DNA from 3 places in the Rhizobium sp. NZLR8 genome. Region 1 is predicted to be linked to each of the others. Evidence: predicted binding sites of a transcription regulator. Region 1 holds the regulator's gene; each other region holds the start of a gene.
What was found. Region 1 encodes LexA, which represses DNA repair genes until DNA is damaged. Its sites were predicted from a motif close to TGTTCNNNNTGTGTTCNG; they were not measured.
Positions count from the first base shown of each region.

Region 2: dinB (DNA polymerase IV) is a predicted target of LexA. The motif match lies at 1,163-1,180, and genes of this name have one in related genera.
Region 3: HJB89_RS10330 (DUF5680 domain-containing protein) is a predicted target of LexA. The motif match lies at 4,169-4,186, and genes of this name have one in related genera.

Region 1 covers NZ_JABDVY010000007.1:212,296-218,932, forward strand. Annotated here, with positions in the region: gene gltA (citrate synthase) at 1-908, opposite strand, end outside; gene HJB89_RS17900 (ComEC/Rec2 family competence protein) at 1,199-3,628, shown strand; gene lexA (transcriptional repressor LexA) at 3,609-4,328, opposite strand; gene HJB89_RS17910 (VOC family protein) at 4,526-5,422, shown strand; gene kdsA (3-deoxy-8-phosphooctulonate synthase) at 5,419-6,264, shown strand; gene eno (phosphopyruvate hydratase) at 6,406-6,637, shown strand, end outside.
Region 2 covers NZ_JABDVY010000010.1:649-7,285, forward strand. Annotated here, with positions in the region: gene HJB89_RS21020 (SOS response-associated peptidase family protein) at 1-257, shown strand, start outside; gene xth (exodeoxyribonuclease III) at 254-1,024, opposite strand; gene dinB (DNA polymerase IV) at 1,237-2,337, shown strand; gene HJB89_RS21035 (hypothetical protein) at 2,534-3,124, opposite strand; gene HJB89_RS21040 (papain-like cysteine protease family protein) at 3,139-4,626, opposite strand; gene HJB89_RS21045 (hypothetical protein) at 4,738-5,928, opposite strand; gene HJB89_RS21050 (hypothetical protein) at 6,032-6,637, opposite strand, start outside.
Region 3 covers NZ_JABDVY010000003.1:579,373-586,009, reverse strand. Annotated here, with positions in the region: gene HJB89_RS10340 (L,D-transpeptidase family protein) at 1-195, shown strand, start outside; gene dnaE (DNA polymerase III subunit alpha) at 235-3,732, opposite strand; gene HJB89_RS10330 (DUF5680 domain-containing protein) at 4,234-4,698, shown strand; gene HJB89_RS10325 (ABC transporter ATP-binding protein) at 4,760-5,443, opposite strand; gene HJB89_RS10320 (lipoprotein-releasing ABC transporter permease subunit) at 5,458-6,637, opposite strand, start outside.

The DNA.
Region 1 (6,637 bases):
CCCATCAGGCGGAACGGATCGTTCTTGTCCTTGGCGCGGGCGATATATTCTGGAATGTGGTCGACTGAGCCGATCTCATGCAGCATGTTGAGCGCTGCTTCGTTGGCGCCGCCATGCGCAGGCCCCCAGAGGCAGGCGATGCCGGCTGCGATGCAGGCGAACGGATTGGCGCCCGACGAACCGGCGAGACGCACGGTCGAAGTCGAGGCGTTCTGCTCGTGATCGGCATGCAGGATGAAGATCCGATCCATGGCGCGGGCAAGCACCGGATTGACCACATATTCTTCGCAAGGCACGGCAAAACACATGCGCAGGAAGTTCGAGGCGTAGTCGAGATCGTTCTTCGGATAAACGAAGGGCTGGCCGATATGGTATTTGTAAGCCATGGCCGCAAGCGTCGGCATCTTGGCGATCATGCGCAGGCTGGCGACCATGCGCTGGTGCGGATCGGTGATGTCGGTTGAGTCATGATAGAAAGCCGACAGTGCGCCGACGCAGCCGCACATGACGGCCATCGGATGGGCGTCACGGCGGAAGCCGGTGAAGAACCGGCTCATCTGCTCGTGCACCATGGTGTGGTGCGTGACGCGATAATCGAAATCTTTCTTCTGTACGGTGGTCGGCAGTTCGCCGTAGAGAAGCAGATAGCAGACCTCGAGGAAGTCGCCATGCTCGGCCAGTTGCTCGATCGGATAGCCGCGATGCAGCAGCACACCTTCGTCGCCGTCGATGTAGGTGATTTTCGATTCACAGGATGCGGTCGAGGTGAAACCCGGATCGTACGTGAAGGAAGCCGTGTTCTTGTAAAGGGCACCGATATCGATGACGCTCGGGCCGATCGTGCCGCTTTTGACGGCTAGGTCGACAGATTTGTCACCGATTTTTATTGTAGCGCTTTGATCCGTCATGCTGATCCTCCGAAATGGCGGTGGCGCCATAAAAGCGCCATAGGGGTTAAGCGTCCTTACCGATAGCTATATGATCGTGAAGCTAATGCCAAGTTACCGTGCCGGCATTTTGTGCATTGCGGTATCACCTTTTAGGCACTGCAGCGATGAGCCCCGTGCATATCGGAAGCCAATGATTCGCTTAGTCTTTTGGCGCTGGCGATTTTCCCTCATATTTCAATCGATTATCCTTGCCGGATTTGATTAGAGAATGCATTCTGGCCGTCTTCGCGGGTGACCTTGGGCGGCACATGCAGGAAGTGACGACAGTCGAATTGCGGCCGGAAGCAGGCGCCGGCTCAGCCGGTCCCTCCGGTTTTTCGCCGCCTATCGTGGTGATACGGCCGACCAGGACGCAGTCGACGACATCTTTGCGCCACCGGCTGCTCGCCGCAGCCCGGCAATCGATTGGCGCCGGCATGCGCATGCTGGGCGAGGAGGCGGATCATGGCCGCTTGCTGCTTTTTTCGCCGGTGTTTCTCGGCGCCGGGGCGGCCTTCTGGTTTGTTGCGGCATCCGAATTTCCGCTTGTTGCATCGCTGCTCTCTCTGTTGGTGCTGACGATCGCGGTTCTCATCGTCGGCCGCAGCCGGGCGGCATTGCGGGCGACGCTGCTGGCGCCTGCACTCGTGGCCGGCGGCATGCTCTGCGCACAATTCGAGAGCTGGCGGGCTTCGACGGTGATCCTCGATTCCTCGGTGACGACGACAGTGACCGGCCGAGTCGAGCGGCGAGAAGGCGACGGCCGTGGGCGCTGGCGCTACATTCTTGCCGTCACCGGCACGGAGGCGCCGGAGTTGAAGCGGCCGCCGGGACGCATAACCGCGATCGTCCGCGGCGCCGACATGCCTTTCGACATCGGCGACCTCATCACCGGCAGGGCACGACTGACGCCGCCGGCAGGCCCCGCACTTCCCGAGCTCAACGACTTCTCCTTCGGTGCCTATTTCGATGGCATCGGCGCCAACGGCTTCTTCTACGGTGCGCCAGAGAAGGATCTGGAGGCGGGTCCGCAGGCTGCCAGATCGACATCGGCAGCTCTGCTGGAATGGCTTTACCGCCTGCGCAGTAGCATTGGCGACCGCATACGATCGATCCTGCCCGGCGACACCGGCGCTTTTGCCGCTGCTTTGGTGACCGACGAGCGACGCGCCATCTCGAATGCGACGACGGAGGCGCTGCGCCAGTCCGGCCTTGCTCATATTGTCGCGATCTCCGGCCTCAACATGGCGCTGTCGGCCGGCATCTTCTTCGTCGGCTTCCGGATGCTGCTCAGCCTTTTTCCGGGCGTCGCTCAGGCCTATCCGACAAAGAAGATCGCCGCCGCCGGCGCGCTCAGCGCCGTCACCGCCTACTACCTGATTTCCGGCTTCGGGGTCTCGGCCGAACGTGCCTTCATCATGATGGCGATCATGCTGGTCGCCGTCTTCTTCGACCGGCCGTCGATCAGCCTGCGCAATGTCGTTCTCTCGGCGCTCGTCATCATCGCCATTTCGCCGTCCGAAGTCTTGGGCCCGAGCTTCCAGATGTCCTTTGCCGCGACATTGGCACTCGTATCGGGTTATCAACTGTGGAAGGACCGGCGCGTCCGCGAAAACGCCTTGCTGAAACTGCCGGTCTTCCGACCGGTCGTTGCCGTCGCCGGCTTCTTCGGCGGCGTCTTCCTGACCTCGCTGATCGGCGGTTTTTCCACGGCGCTGTTTTCGATCGAACATTTTCATCGCCTGACCGCTTACGGGCTGCCGGCAAATCTCGCGACGATGCCGATCATCTCCTTCATCGTCATGCCGGCCGGGCTGCTGGCGATGTTGCTCATGCCGTTCGGTCTGGACGTTCCGCTCTGGAAGGTGGTCGGCCTCGGCCTCGACCTGGTGATTGCGGTCGCCAAAACGGTGTCCGGTTGGGGCGGTGATATCGGCATCGGCCGCTTGCCGGCTTGGTATTTCGCTGTCGCCGTGGCCGGCTTTCTGCTGCTGACGCTGCTGCGCACCCGGCTGCGCCATATCGGCACATCGATTATCGCCGTCTCTACGCTCGGCGTGCTGCTTCTGCCGCTTCCCCGGGCGCCGGATCTGGTGATTTCGGAGGATGGCAGTCTCGTCGCAGTGGTCGCGGCTGCGGCAATCGCTTCCAACCGCGAAAACCCGCCGGATTTCATCTTCGATCAGTGGCAGAGAGCACTTGTCCTGCCGACGCATTTCCCGCCGAAAATGCTGGATGGTCCCGCTGTCCCGCCGGAGGGAGACGACCGCCGCGTCAGGCTTTCCCGCGATCAGCAGAATGAAGCGAGGGCGGCGATGCGGGCGGCTGTCGCCGGTGGTGAAGCAAACCGCTTTTCCTGCGTCAAAAAGGCCTGGTGCACATCAAGGCTCGGCAATGGTCATGTGGTTGCCGTCATCGACAACGCTGCCTATCTCGGTCCGGCTTGCGACGCGGCGGATATCGTCGTGACGTCGGTCCGCCTGCGGTTCAACAGCTGCCGATCAGGAGCGACGCTCTTTACCGGTGAGACGCTGCGCAGGACTGGCTCCGTCGAGCTGCGCTTCGCCGATGCCGGCCTGGAGGTCGTGACCGCATTCGAAACCCTGTCGCGCCCATGGAAGCGCCATCGCGCCTATGACTGGCGCAGCAACAGTTTTGCCGAATCCGGCCTCTCCAATGTCAGTGATAGCGGCGAATGAGGCCGACGAGCTTGCCCTGCACCTTGACGCGGTCCGGCCCGAAAATCCGGGTCTCATAAGCCGGATTGGCAGCCTCCAGCGCGATCGAGGCGCCCTTGCGGCGGAAACGTTTGAGCGTCGCTTCTTCGTCATCGACCAGGGCAACGACAATGTCGCCGGGACTTGCGGTGCTGCCGTTGCGGATGATTACCGTGTCGCCGTCGAAGATGCCGGCGTCGATCATCGAATCGCCCTTGACCTCCAGCGCATAATGTTCGCCGGAGCCGAGCATGTCTGCGGGAACGACGATGTCGTGGGTGTTATTCTGGATCGCCGAGATCGGAACGCCGGCAGCGATCCGGCCCATGACCGGCACGGAGACGGAGTTGCCGTTATCGGCGACCGGTTTTGCAGGAGCGGGGGCGGCGACCGGCTGCGGCTTGCCGAGGCTGCCCTCGATGACGCTTGGCGAAAAGCCGCGCCGGGGCTGGATGCTCGGGCTGTAGGCCTCCGGAAGCTTGATGACCTCGAGCGCCCGGGCGCGGTTCGGTAGGCGGCGAATGAAGCCACGCTCTTCAAGCGCTGTGATCAAACGATGAATGCCGGATTTCGAGGCCAGATCCAGGGCATCCTTCATTTCGTCGAAAGAGGGCGGAATGCCGGATTCCTTCATGCGCTCATGAATGAAAAGCAGGAGCTCCTGTTGTTTGCGCGTGAGCATCGACGTGTGACCCCTTGATTGAAACAAATCCAGAACAGAACACTATATGTTCCATATGTGTTCCGCAAGTAGCTAAATTTCCGTAAAACTTGCCGCCAACTCGTTGAGTTTTTTATTTTCATTCGCCGGATTGGCGCACATGTCTTGCATTGAAGGTGGCGCTGTCGCACCCTCTTGGCGTTTCAGGGAGGGATATCATGAACGAGCACTCGGCCAAACCGCACCCGCTGGATCATGTCGTGCTGCCCGTTGTCAATATCGACCTGGCGCGCGAAAGGCTCGGCAAGCTTGGCTTCACCGTTGCCGCCGATGCCCGCCATCCCTTCGGAACGGAGAATGCCTGCGTCTTCTTTGCCGACAAGACCTATCTGGAGCCGCTCGGTATCGCCAGCCGCGAGGAGAGCGAGGCATCGGCGCGGCAAGGCAATGTCTTCACCGCCCGCAATCGGGCCTTCCGCTTCCGCTGTGGCGAGGAGGGGCTTTCGGCGGTGGCGTTCGGCACCGGGGATGCCGGCCGCGCTCATCGGAGCTTCGTCGGCAGCGGATCGAGCGCCGGCGACATGCTGCAGTTCAGCCGGCCGATGAAAATGCCGGACGGTTCCGAGACCATGGCCGGCTTCAAGCTGGCCTTTGCCGCTGAGTTGCGCGCGCCGGATTTCTTCCTCTTCTGTGTTGAGCGCATCAATCCTCTGCCGGCCGATCGCGGTGCGCTAGAGACGCATGCCAATGGCGTCACCGGCATTGCCGAGATCGCGCTTTGCGCGCCGGACCCCTCTGCATTCGCCGCCTTCGTCAGCCTTGCAACGGCGCAATCGGCCGTCGAGAAAACCGGTTTCGGCGTTAATATCGCGGCGCCGAATGCGAAAATCAGCCTGATGACGCCGGAAGGGCTGGAGGCCTATTTCGAGATCGCCGTCGCATCCGCCGACCGCGGCCTGCGCGGCCGGGCTATCCTCTTTGCCGTCACCGATCTTGCCGTGACAGAAGCGCATTTGGCTGCTAACGGAGTGACCTACACGCGCAAGAACAATCGCATTCTGGTGAAGCCCGCGCCCGGGCAGGGCACGCTCTTCGCCTTCGAGGAAACACGATGAGCACTGATACGAATTCCGAAGTCAGGATCGGCGAGGGCGCAGGCCAGGTCACATTTTCCAATACCGGCCGCCTGTCGCTGATTGCCGGCCCTTGCCAGATGGAGAGCCGCGACCACGCCTTCATGGTTGCCGGCACACTGAAGGAGCTTTGCGCCAAACTCGGCATCGGTCTCGTCTACAAGAGCTCCTTCGACAAGGCAAACCGCACCTCGCTCTCTGCCGAACGCGGCATCGGGCTTGAAAAGGGCATGCAGATCTTCGCCGACCTGAAGAAGGAGTTCGGTTTTCCCGTCCTGACCGACGTCCACACCGCCGAGCAATGCGCCGCGGTGGCAAAAGTGGTCGATGTCCTGCAGATCCCGGCTTTCCTCTGCCGCCAGACCGACCTTCTGATCGCCGCCGCCGAGACCGGCCGCGCCGTCAATGTCAAGAAGGGCCAGTTCCTCGCTCCCTGGGATATGAAAAACGTCCTGAAGAAGCTCAATGCCAGCGGCAATCCGAACGTGCTGCTGTGCGAACGCGGCGCCTCCTTCGGTTATAACACTTTGGTCTCCGACATGCGCTCGCTGCCGATCATGGCGTCGATGGGCGCGCCGGTTGTTTTCGATGCAACGCATTCCGTGGCGCAGCCGGGCGGGCAGGGCGATTCCTCCGGTGGTCAGCGGGAATTTGTGGAAACGCTGGCGCGCGCAGCGGTGGCGACCGGTATCGCCGGCGTGTTCGTCGAAACCCATCAGGACCCCGACAACGCACCGTCCGACGGCCCGAACATGGTCTATCTCAAAGACATGCCGCGGCTTTTGGAAAAGCTGCTCGCCTTCGATGCTGTCGCCAAGGGCTGACAGTCAAAAGCCTGACATGTTCGTGCTATAGCGACGTTCAGACATGCAGGTCGAGGGTGTCGCAATGCGCCATTGTAATTTGCACGCCTTCGATTATGACAGGCTTCGAACGATTGATCACCCACCGAGCAGGAAGAACCCATGACTGCAATCACCGATATCATCGCCCGCGAGATTCTCGATAGCCGTGGCAACCCCACCGTCGAAGTTGATGTCTATCTCGAAGACGGCAGCATGGGCCGCGCGGCCGTTCCCTCGGGCGCTTCGACCGGCGCGCATGAGGCGGTCGAGCTGCGCGACGGCGGCAAGCGCTACCTCGGCAAGGGTGTGCAAAAGGCGGTCGATGCCGCCAACACCGAGATCTTCGACGCGA
Region 2 (6,637 bases), on a different contig from region 1:
TCTATGGTTTCCTGACGACGGATGCGAATGACCTTGTGAAGCCCATCCACGGGAAAGCCATGCCGGTCCTGCTTCTGACCAAAGAAGAAACCGATATCTGGATGCGTGCGCCGTGGGATGAGGCCAAGGCGCTTGCCCGTCCTCTCCCCAACGATGCGCTGATCGCAACATCCCGGGAGCCTTACGGCTCGACGATCGTAACAAAGGCCGGAGAACCGGTCGCCAGCCGAGCCTTTTCTGAGCCTGGACCGGTCTAATGCAACTCGATCCACACCGGCGCATGGTCGCTTGTGTGATCCCAGCCTCTGACCGACTTGTCGACTTTGGCCCGCTTGAGATTGTCGGCAAGTGCGGGGCTTAGCAGGAAGTGATCGATCCGCAGCCCCGCGTCGCGGGCAAAGGCGTTTCGAAAATACTTCCAGAATGTGTAGATCCGCTCATCGGGATGAAGGTGCCGCACCGCGTCCGTCCAGCCCTGCTCAACGAGCGCGGCGTAAGCTGCTTTCACCTCCGGTCGGAACAGCGCATCGTCCCGCCACCGTTCAGGTTTGTAGACGTCGAGGTCGGTCGGCATGACATTGAAGTCGCCAACGAGAGCGACAGGGATGTCCAACTCGAGAAGTTCCGCCGCATAGTCGTGCAGCCGTTGGAACCAGCGCAGCTTGTAGTCGAACTTCGGCCCGGGAGCAGGATTGCCATTGGGTAGATAGAGGCAACCGATGATCATTCCGTCGATGGCCGCCTCGATGTATCGGCTATGCGTGTCATCCGGATCGCCGGGCAGGCCGCGCCGCGTTCCGAGCGGATCCTGTCCACGCGCTAGAATCGCCACTCCATTCCAGGATTTCTGGCCATGCCAGATCGCGCCGTAGCCGGCGCGCTCGAGTTCTCGACGCGGAAACTTGTTGTCCGGAGCTTTCAGTTCCTGCAGGCACACGACATCTGGCGCCGCCTCAGCGAGCCAGCGCAGCAGCACGTCGAGACGGCCGTTGATGCCGTTGACATTGTAGGTGGCGAGTTTCACCGACGGTCCGCGCTTGCGATCATGGGACTGTTCTCCTGCTGATATTGTCACAGGAACAGAACGCCTCGGCAGGCCAGTAGTTTCACCGCATTCAGGACCCGGTAACTCCGATTGTTGATATCGCGGCGAAGACTGCTATGTTCTCTCTTTGTTTCGGTGTAAAACCTTCAACCGGAGACACCGAACCTGCAGCCCTTCTTGTAAAAGCCGCCATGAACGACATGAGCAACATCCCAATCCGGAAAATCGTCCACGTCGACATGGATGCATTTTACGCGTCGGTCGAACAGCGCGACAATCCGGAACTCCGCGGCAAGCCGCTCGCCGTCGGCGGATCGGCGGCACGCGGTGTGGTGGCTGCCGCAAGCTATGAGGCGCGGGCCTTTGGTGTCCATTCGGCCATGCCGTCGGTCACCGCAAAACGGAAATGTCCAGACCTGATTTTCGTGCCGCCGCGCTTCGACGTCTATAAGGCGGTTTCCCAGCAAATCCGTGAAATCTTCGCCGAGTACACGCCGCTGATCGAGCCGCTGTCGCTGGACGAGGCCTACCTCGATGTCACCGAGAATCTGAAAGGCATGGAAATTGCCACCGAGATTGCCCTGGAGATCCGCGCGAAGATCAAGCAGGTCAGCGGGCTCAACGCCTCCGCCGGCATTTCCTACAACAAGTTTCTCGCCAAAATGGCCAGTGACCTGAACAAACCCAACGGCCAGGCCGTCATCACCCCGAAGAATGGGCCAGGCTTTGTCGAAACCCTGCCAGTCAAGAAATTCCACGGCGTCGGGCCGGCGACCGCCGAGCGCATGCGCAAATACGGGATCGAAACCGGGCTCGATCTGAAATCGAAGACGCTCACCTTCCTGCAGGAGCACTTCGGCAAGTCAGGTCCGTATTTCTATGGCATCGCCCGTGGCATTGACGAGCGCCAGGTCAGACCCGACCGCATCCGCAAATCGGTAGGCGCGGAAGACACATTTGCGAAGGATATCGACGGTCTCGAACGCGCGACGGCGGAGCTGAAGCCGCTTGCGGAGAAGGTCTGGCGCTATTGCGAGGCACAGGGCATCGGCGGCAAGACGGTGACCGTAAAGATCAAATACTCGGACTTCACCCAGGCGACGCGCAGTCGAACTGGCACGGTGCCGTTTGCCAACATGGCGGATGTTTTCGCTGCGGCATCCGGACTTCTGGCAACCGTGTATCCCTTCAAACGGCCCGTGCGTCTGTTGGGCGTGACGCTATCATCGCTGACCAACAATCAGGCCAGCGCCCCGACCGAGGGGCAGCCGCAACTCGATCTCAACCTGTAGCGCGAACAAGGCGCCGAAAACGGAAAGGTCTCCCGCAGGAGGACGTTCGACGAAAAATCATATTCCGATGCAGTTCACTTCAAAGGGATCATATCGCTGTGCAGCTTTCCGAAAATCGTACTCCTACGGAATTTATCGTGGCAGCCGAATTGCTGTCGGCGCGTATCCAATCATCCGTTTCCTACCGAAGACATCATCAGGGTCTTGGCCCTACTCCGACAATAGAGTTGGCAGCAATTGCCCTTGGAATGAGCGCACGCGTCACTTCAATCTCGGTGAAAACTCGTTCCGAGGACAGATCATCTCCACCCCCCGTCACTGGTATTATAATGTCGGTATTAGCTGCGTGCAGCCAGAGTGCCGTGAAACCGACTGCTGGGACGATCAAAAATCTGGCTTCGTACGTCTCACTTGTAATTTCAGGAAGCGATTCGGCGAAACTGATAGCTTCAATAGTGAGTTTCGATGCCGACCCCGCGTGTAGGGCGACAAATGGCATTGAGGGATCCTGAGAATTGGGAATTACTTCAAACTCTCCAACTCCCAATTCTCCATCGCATAAAAGATATCTCCAAGAGATGAGTAGCGCATTCGCCAAAAGCCGATTGGCGAGAATAGCGTTCAGATTGCTGGACCAAATTTGGTGTGGTGCAGTGAATGAAAGCCTTGCTACATCAACTCCGGCTAATTGTCCGCTGACGCCAGAAAGGGAGCTGCTTGCTATCTGAGCTAAGCGCCGGCCAATATGTTGTTCGCTAAATCGTGGCGGATCCGGAAAAATAATCATTACCCCGCCTCCAATTATTGTCTACCAACGATGTAATACAGGAAAGTTCCATCAATGTGTGTCTGAATACACCGTCCGAGACTGTCAAGCGATGTTCCTGAACTTTCACCCTTCGCGAGTTCAACCCTTGGAAACCACTCTATTTTGGCTGCTTCAGCGTTCAGCTGCCCGCTGCGCGAAAAAATCGATCCCTTATCAAGGAAAGACATGAAGCATTGCCCAATGGAATTCAGAGATATATCTCCGAGTTCCCCAATTCCCAAATCTTCACTTATTCCCCATTTGATTTTTGAGTTAAAGACGTCAATCTTACCCGGAGTACAGTAGAGTCTTCCTGCGTCGCTCCCGACACCGGAATGCAATTCAACGCAAATCTCGCCCGCTGCGGAAATCGATACCTTTTCACCGTTACCGAAGGGTTGGGGCTCGCTAAATTCAACGCCACCATCACCTAGTAGCCAACCAAGGCTAGTATATAGTTTTTCTTGGTTTACATGGGCCTCTAAACAAACGCCATAATTCAACATTGCAATTGAATTGCACGCCCCCGCAGCATAACTCCTCTCCGGCGCCCAAGAAATTTGCGCTGTATTCGCGTCTAGTTGTCCTGATCGTAAGTACAACCGATCACTGCTTGAATATACAGCCAAACAATTACCGGAATTATCAATTCCAATGCTTGCATGTTGTTGGCTTGCATTTCCCATGGCTGCTTCAATCCATTTGATGGATCTTGCGGAGAAATCTACTTTACCAACTGCACAAAATAGGCTCCCACCACGAGATCCTAAGCTCACGCAGTATCCATTGTCATTCATGTCAATCGTTGTGAATTCCGACGAGCCGAACGTAATAGCCGATCCAAAGCGACCGCTTGTAAAAAACGTATCAGTCCATTCACCGCCACCGTGATAGTTTCTCGGGAATTCGTCGTAGGGCAGCGTGGTGCCAGAAAAACCTTCAAGAGTGTCGGAAGTTGACACGATAAAAGGTCCATTGTCGGATGGATCTGTGCATGCCTTTATCGTCGTAAAATGCGCGGCGTTGCCGCCTCCATTCCATCTAATCCGTAAGCATACCGGCTCCTTCCGATGGAAAAGACGCTCGTAAAGCTCAACAGGCGTCGGCCTTGTGGGAGACCAGTAGTCTAAAGATCTCACCTGCTTGAGCGAAAAATAGACATAGCCGTAAACATTGCAAGTAATAGGAGCAAGACAGCATTCGGCAATGTTGCCAGGGTTGATTATGCTGTTTACTTGCTCTGTAGCAACTCCACACTGTGTCCAGTTTCCAGTCCCGTAAAACAATCCGATTGATGTCGCGACTGCAGACCAGCACCAGTTGCTCTGATTTTGGGTCTGGGCGTGGAACGGAAGATCTGCGGAGTTCTGTTGCCCGACCGCGCCCTCATCCAATATGGCTTCGAGTTTGAGGCTTACGTCGATATCGCTGAATAGCGACGTAAGCGGTGCTCGCGTCAAGCCGGCTGGCCAAGTCTTCATTCATTCGCCTCCACCTGAAGGTGCAGTTACCCATACGAGTAACGGAAGAGCAACGACGTGATTGTCTGAAGTGCCGTTGACGCACCTTAACGATCGATCCGCCGCCGCGGATTATCGAGAAATCTGATAGCTTACGCCAGCATTCTCCATCAGCGTCAGGTACCTCAGGCGATGCTCACGACCGCGTTTTCGCACGCCGACCGCGCCCTTGACCGACTGAACACAAAGCCCGATGGCCAAGCCGGCGCCAGCGCCATAGAGGCTTTGAGTGGTCAGCCCTCCCGCAAGTGCCCCCGCAACGGGTTCTGCGAAAACACTCTCTGCGACTTTGGCTAAGCCATCCTTCAATTCGTCGACACTTCCCTCGCCAAAAAGCGCTCTGACGTAGGCGCTGAGGTTGGCCTTTCCACTCTTCCACTCGCGCATAGCGCGGTCTGCGCGTTCACCGAGGTGCGCTTGAAGGGCTTTCGGATCTGAGATATTCGACGGGATGTCCTTTGCCATGCTCTCCAGCGCCGCTTTGAAATCGGCGATCGCCTCCCATTCCTGGCTGAGCGCCGCGAGGCGGTCTGGTGTCAAGGCACGCGTATCGGCTCGCTGATAAACAATGACTCTCGCGACCTGATGGGCGCCGTCTTGCGTCGTATGGCCCCTCGCAGGCTCAGGCGCGACACCCGCAAGACACGCCTCGATGATGTCATCCTTTTCGCAGTCAACGGTGCGACCATAGATCGCCGGAAACTCGGTGACGAGTTGAAGTCCCTGGCTCTCGGCAGCTGCAAATGCAAGCGCCGCCATGACTGCTTGCCCGAGCAGGGGGTGCATCTCGAAATAGCCCCGTCCGTCCGAATAGTTGGGCTCCCACGCAAGACCGTGCTCTTGGAGGAAGGCCAAAAGATCCGGGAGAATCTTCTGGCCGTGCATTTGAAAGGTGCGGCTCGCCAGCCGGTCATTCCAGAGCGACGCCGATTCTCGGACAAGCTTTTCATCTCCTTCAGTCGCGGCGCGGTCGAAAAGCTTCTTCAATGTCGAGTGGGGTTCGTCAAGCTTCGCGCTGATGCGCTGTTGAAGTCGATATTGATCGTCCCAGATGTTTGCGTCATCAAGGTCGAGATCACGCAGGAGCGGTCCGCGGCGGCCTTGGGCGTCGCAAAAGGCCCGAATAGCCGGATCGTCGTGTGGCGCATCTTGGGAAGGTGAAATGCGAACGACGTGGGGAAAGACAAGCAGCGTCTTTTTCAGCCACTCGGGATCTCGAATTCGAATATAGGGAAAGTTGAGAGCGTCGAGATCTCCTGCCATTTCCTGCCCCGATTACCACGTGGATTGTCGGATATTCTATCTTACATTGTGCTCGACATCGCAAGGCAGATCGTGACTAATCGCGCAAGCTCTCGACTTCATGTCACGCAGCGAGCGTCAGCAGTTCCAGCGGCTCGATCTTGAAAGCACGAAGCGCTGCGAACTGTCCCATTGCATCCCCATTGCGGATCCAATCTCGTTTTGCTGCGAGATATTCCGATTTTTTGCTAAACATGGCGAATAGTTTCGCCATACATCCGCCGATCAGCTTCAGATTTCGAGCAAGTAACTCCTGCGAGCTCGCTTCGGCTTGAAGCAAATTGCGCATTGCGACATGTTGATTGAGCTCGTCAAAAACCGCCGCAAGGTCTGTGAGGACCATGAAACGCTTCTCGACCAAACCCTTTCGCCGTAGCGCATAGACGTCGATCGACGTCGCCCCGATTGCACTCGAGACCCCGTGACGCTTGCGTGGTCGTACATTGCCGGTGGCGTCGAATTCAAGATGCTCCTCCGGATTGTCGTGACAGGGATCGAGCAACAACCGCACGCCGTCTTCTACTGCGATGCCGCCGTCATGCGCCCTAGCCCTCAGGGTCTCATCGGCCAACGGAAACTGGCTGCCTTTGCCGAGAACGGTGTTCTCGGTCTGACCGGGCACTGTATGGCCGCGCGGCCGGTTGCAGTCAGGACACGAGATCAGAAGATT
Region 3 (6,637 bases), on a different contig from region 1:
ATCACCAACCAGGAAAGCTCGATCATCACCGGCAGGCCGATTGTCCGGTCGCTCAGCCGCATCACGATCCCGGAGGAGACCCGCCGCAGGATCGACGCGCTGATCGCGCCCGGCTCGACGCTGACGATCTCCGATACCGGCCTTGGCCGTGACACCGGCGACGGCACGGATTTCATCACCATTACGCGTGGCTGATCACGATCACCCAGATTTGATCACCATCAGCCGGGGTGATCAGACAAGCTCGACATCGACGACACCGGGGGCGGCGCGAAGAGCGGCGGCGATCTCCGGGGTGATGCGGTATTTCTCCGCCAGCGCCACTTCCACCTCGCGTTTGCCCTCCTCCTTGATGACGATGAAGGACACGAGGCCGTCGCCCTTGGCGTTGAGATGACCGGCGACCATCTTCAGCGGTCCGGAATCGCGGACATAGACGCGCAGCGCCTTCTGCATCTGCAGCGACTTTTCCTCCAGCGACTGGATCGTCTGGATGCGCAAGCCGATGCCTTCCGGCCGCTCCTCGCCGGTTGCGGTCAGCACGAAGGATTTTCCCGACTCCAGCACGTCGCGATACTGGTTGAGCATTTCCGAAAACAGCACCGCCTCGAACTGGCCGGAGGAGTCGGAAAAGACGATGATGCCCATCTTGTTGCCGGTGCGGGTCTTGCGCTCCTGCTTCGAAATGACGGTGCCGGCGAGGCGCGCATTGAAGGCGCCCTGTTTGATTGCTTGGGAAAATTCGGCAAAGGTCTGCACCCGCATCTTCTGCAGGAGGTTGCTGTAGGAATCGAGCGGGTGGGCTGTGAGATAGAAGCCCAGCACCTGGAATTCCTTGAGCAGCCGCTCGGAGGCAAGCCAGGGCGAGAACGGCGGCAGGGAGATTTTTTCCGGCCCCGAGGTCAGGGTGCTGCCGAAAATGTCCGACTGGCCGCTCAGCTTGTTCTCTTGGGCGCGCTGGGCATAACCGAGGATGCGGTCGAGGCCGGCCGAAAGCTGGGCGCGGTCGGTGCCGAAACAATCGAAGGCGCCGGCAAAAATTAGGCTTTCAAGCACGCGGCGATTGACCTGGCGCGGATCGATGCGCAGGCAGAAATCCTCGATGCCGGCAAAAGGCTTGTCGCCACGCACCTCGACGATATGGTCGACGGCGGATTCGCCGACGCCCTTGAGGGCGGCGAGCGCATAATAGATGCGGTTGGCGCCGGTCTGGAAATGGCGGAAGGAGGTCTGCACCGAGGGTGCGATCACTTCGATACCGAGGCGCTTGGCATCCTGGCGGAAATCGTTGACCTTTTCGGTGTTGGACATGTCGAGCGTCATCGAGGCGGCGAGGAATTCGACCGGATAATGCGCCTTCATATAGGCCGTCTGGTAGGAGACGATGGCGTAGGCAGCGGCATGCGACTTGTTGAAGCCGTAATTGGCGAACTTCGCCAGCAGTTCGAAGATATTGTCGGCCTGCGGCTTCGATACGCCGTTCTTGACGGCGCCGACGACGAAGCGTTCGCGCTGCTGGTCCATCTCGGCCTTGATCTTCTTGCCCATGGCGCGGCGCAGAAGATCGGCTTCTCCGAGCGAGTAACCGGACAGGACCTGGGCGATCTGCATCACCTGTTCCTGGTAGACGATGACGCCTTGGGTTTCCTTGAGCAGGTGGTCGATCATCGGATGGATCGATTCCAGCTCTTCTTCACCGTGCTTGCGGGCATTGTAGGTCGGGATGTTCTCCATCGGACCCGGACGGTAGAGCGCCACCAGGGCGATGATGTCCTCGATGCAGTCCGGCTTCATGCCGATCAGCGCCTTGCGCATGCCGGCACTTTCCACCTGGAACACGCCGACCGTCTCGCCGCGCGACAGCATCTCGTAGGTCTTCTTGTCGTCGAGAGGGATCGCCGCGAGATCGACCTTGACGCCGAGCTTGGCGACAAAATCGACCGCGACCTTCAGCACCGTCAGCGTCTTCAGGCCAAGAAAGTCGAATTTGACCAGGCCGGCCTGCTCTACCCATTTCATGTTGAACTGGGTGACCGGCATGTCGGAGCGCGGATCGCGATACATCGGCACCAGCTTGGAAAGCGGGCGGTCGCCGATGACGATGCCGGCGGCATGCGTCGAGGCATGGCGGTAAAGCCCCTCGATCTTCTGGGCAATGTCGAGCAGGCGCGCGACGACCGGCTCCTTCGCCGCCTCCTCCTGCAGCTTCGGCTCCTCCTCGATCGCTTTGGACAGCGGCGTCGGATTGGCCGGATTGTTCGGCACGAGTTTGCAGATCTTGTCTACCTGGCCGTAAGGCATTTCCAGCACGCGGCCGACATCGCGAAGGGCGGCGCGCGCCTGCAGCGAACCGAAGGTGATGATCTGCGCCACCTGCTCGCGGCCATACTTGGCCTGGACGTAGCGGATCACCTCTTCGCGGCGGTCCTGGCAGAAGTCGATGTCGAAGTCCGGCATCGAGACGCGTTCCGGATTGAGGAAGCGCTCGAAGAGCAGCGAAAACCGCAGCGGATCGACGTCGGTGATCGTCAACGCGTAGGCGACCAGGGAACCTGCGCCCGAACCGCGGCCCGGGCCGACCGGTATATCCTGCTGCTTGGCCCATTTGATGAAGTCGGCAACGATCAGGAAGTACCCGGGAAAACGCATGCGCTCGATGACGCTGAGTTCAAAATCCAGTCGCTCGCGATATTCCTTTTCCTCGTAACCCGGCGACATGCCGAGCGTCGAAAGCCGCATGTCCAGCCCTTCGACTGCCTGGCGGCGCAGTTCGCTCGCCTCGGCGCGTTCGGCCTCCTCGGGATCGTCGGTCGCACCGGTGAAGCGCGGCAGGATCGGCTTTCGCGTCTTCAGCACGAAGGAGCAACGCTTGGCGATCTCGATGGTGTTTTCCAGCGCTTCCGGCAGATCGGCGAAGAGCTTGGCCATCTCGGCCCGGCTCTTCAGATAATGGTCCGGGGTCAGGCGAAAGCGGCTATCGTCGGAGACGATGGCATTGTGGGCGACCGCCATCAGCGCATCATGGGCGTCGTAATCGTCGCGTGTCGGAAAGAAGGCCTCGTTGGTCGCAACCAGCGGCAGGTCGTTGAGATAGGCAAGCCCGACGATCCTCTGCTCATGGCGCTTGTCGTAGGTACCGTGCCGCTGCAGCTCGACATAGAGCCGGTCGCCAAAGAGACGCTTCAGCGCAAGCAGCCGGACTTCCGCCTGGGCTGCATGGCCCTCCTTGATCGCCACGTCGACAGGCCCGGTCAGGGCGCCGGTCAGGGCGATCAACCCTTCTGTGCCGGCCTCTTCCAGCCAGGAGGCCTTGATATGAATGGCCTGGTTGCTTTCGCCGCCGAGATAGGCGCGGCTGACGAGGTCGACGAGCCGTTCGTAACCGGCATCGGTGGCAGCGAGAAGAACGATCGACGGCAGCTTGATCAGGGCCTGCTGGCCGCCGCGCTTTTCCGTTTCCAGCCCGTCTTCCATGTCGATCGAGACCTGGCAGCCGATGATCGGCTGCAGGCCCTCCTCCATCGCTTTCTGGGAGAATTCCAGCGCGACGAACAGATTGTTGGTGTCGGTAATGGCGATCGCCGGCTGGCTGTCGCCGGTCGCCTTGTAAAGGATCTTCTTCAGCGGCAAGGCGCCTTCGAGAAGCGAATAGGCGGAGTGGACCCTCAGGTGGATGAAGCCCGGCGTGCCGCCGGTCACCTCAGCCGTTGAACCCTTTGCCGTATCCGCCATGCCATGCCTTCCCAATCACCCGAATGAATCGGACGCATTGTCGGCATAGAGGGCGAAGATGTCCAGAAGAAGTCCCGCGTCCGGACCGCATGATTGCCATGCGGTCCCCTGAAAAGTTTAGATTGCCATGACGATGAGCGAGAAGCTGGCAACGAACATTGCGATGGAGGTGAATGCTGCGATATCACGGATCATGTCAGTCATTTGGCTCTCCTTTACTTGTTATGTTTTCAATTTGTTCGATGTTTGTTCCGTTGTCAACAGGAATCTTTTCCTTCTTTCTTGCGTTAGAAAATCCCGGGATGCGCATTGCGATTCGGTAAGGTCCGGGACGCGATCTGATGAGGAGCGATGTTGTTTCGCGATCTGCCGTAGATCGTGACATGGTCGCCAGACGGCCGACCTCCTCTCAAGACGACCCGCTTGTCTCGGCTGATGTTCTTTTTTTGTTCTTTACAGATCACTGCATATTTGCCAGCATCCGGCCGAGAGGAGAACGACATGCTCGACATTGCGATGCTGAACGAATTCGTCGTGGAGGCGAAGGCTGCGACCTATGGCGGCAGCGGCGTGCCGCGCGCGCCCTGCCGGCCGGGTGCCCACGATATGGGCTATGAGCGCGGCGACTGGCGCTATCTCGACAGCTATTTCGGCGGCACCGATTTCGCCGGACAGGAGGTGGTGTGGTTTGCCGGCGAGCCCGTGTGGGTGATGAACTATTTCGGTTGGATCGTCGCACCAGATCTCATCGACGGCGCTACCGCCGGGGCGGTGATCAAAGCGGCACTTTCAGCCATGTATCGGCAGGGGCGCTTTCTCGGCGGGATGGAATTCGATCATCCAACGGGCCGCTATCTCGACCGCAGCGAAGGCGGTTGCGAGCGGTTCAGCGGCCACGAATGCATCATGGTAGACGGCCAGAAGGCCTATATGCTCGATTATCGCGGCGGGCTGGTCATCCCGTAATCGCCGCGTTAGATTTTGCAGCGTTATCCCGGAACCGCTGCACACGTCCGGGCGACATGCTCTAGAAATCGACGACCTTGCCATCCGCGATCGTCACGCGCCGATCCATGCGGCGGGCGAGCTCGTGATTGTGGGTGGCGATGAGGGCCGCGAGGCCGGACTGGCGCACCAGCGCTTCCAGCGCATCGAAGACGTAACTTGCCGTTTCCGGGTCGAGGTTGCCGGTCGGCTCGTCGGCAAGAAGCAAGCTCGGCGCATTGGCGACGGCGCGGGCGATCGCGACGCGCTGTTGCTCGCCGCCGGAAAGCTCGCCAGGGCGATGGGCGCCACGATGGCCGATGCGCATATAATCGAGAAGCTGGCCCGCCCGCTCACCGGCCTCCTTCCAGGACAGCCCAGCGATCAGCTGCGGCATCATGATGTTCTCGAGTGCGGAAAATTCCGGCAACAGGTGGTGGAATTGGTAGACGAAGCCGATCTCGCTGCGGCGGATCGCGGTACGTTTCTCATCGCTCAGGCCGTCGCAGGCATGGCCGTTGATGCTGACTTCACCGCCATCGGGATGTTCCAAGAGGCCGGCGACATGCAGCAGGGTCGACTTGCCCGTGCCGGAGGGAGCAACGAGAGCGACGATCTCGCCTTTCGACAGCGAGAAATCCGCGCTCTTCAGTATCGGGAGCAGCGTATCGCCCTGCCCGTAATGGCGCTCGACGCCGGTAAGCTTGAGAACGACGTTGCGTTTCATGAAGGCGGCATTCCTTATTCGTAGCGCAGGGCCTGCACCGGATCGAGCCTGGAGGCGCGCCAGGCCGGGAAGATGGTCGCGATGAAGGAGAGCGTCAGCGCCATGACGACGATCGAGATGGTTTCGCTGAGATCCATCTCGGCCGGCAGCTGGCTGAGGAAATAGACCTGCGGATTGAAGATCACGGTGCCCGAAATCCAGGAGAAAAACTGGCGGATGGATTCGATGTTGACGCAGACGAGGACGCCGAGCAGAACGCCGGCAACGGTGCCGACGATACCGATCGCCGCCCCGGTCATGAAGAAGATGCGCATGATCGCGCCGGCGCTGGCGCCCATGGTGCGCAGAATGGCGATATCGCTGCCCTTGTCCTTCACCAGCATGATGAGGCCGGAGATGATGTTCAACGCCGCGACAAGCACGATCAGCGTCAGAATCATGAACATGACGTTGCGCTCGACCTGCAGCGCCGAAAAGAAGGTCTGATTGCGCTGGCGCCAGTCGGTGAGGTTGATCTGGCGGCCTGCCGCTTCCTCCACCTTGGGCCTCAGAGTGTCGATATCGTCGGGGTGGTCGACGAAAAGCTCGATCGACTGCACCAGTCCCTCGGCATTGAAATAAAGCTGCGCTTCCTCGAGCGGCATGAAGATGATCGAGGAATCATATTCCGACATGCCGATCTCGAAGAGGCCGGAGATCTTGTAGGACTTGACGCGCGGGCTGACGCCCATCGGCGTAATGTCACCATCCGGCGAGGTCAGGGTGATGAGGTCGCCGACGCTCAGGCCGAGTTGGTTGGCCATGCCGGTGCCGATCAGCACGCCTTGGCCGGAGGCATAACCCACCATGTCGCCTGATTTGATGTTGTCGGAGATGGTCTTCAGCTTGGTCAAGTCCTCGGCGCGGGCGCCGCGCACCAAAGCACCGGTGCTGCCGCCAGCTTGGGCCGAGGCAAGCACCTGGCCTTCTACCAAGGGCAGCGCCATTTTGACGCCGGGCACGGCGGCCAGCCTGCTGGAGAGGTCGGGATAATCGGTGAAGGGACCATCGGACGGCTGGACGATCATGTGGCCGTTAATGCCGAGGATGCGCGAGACGAGCTCGGTGCGGAAGCCGTTCATCACGGCCATGACGATGATCAGCGTCGCAACGCCGAGCGTGATGCCGACGAAGGAAAAGCCGGCGATGACCGAG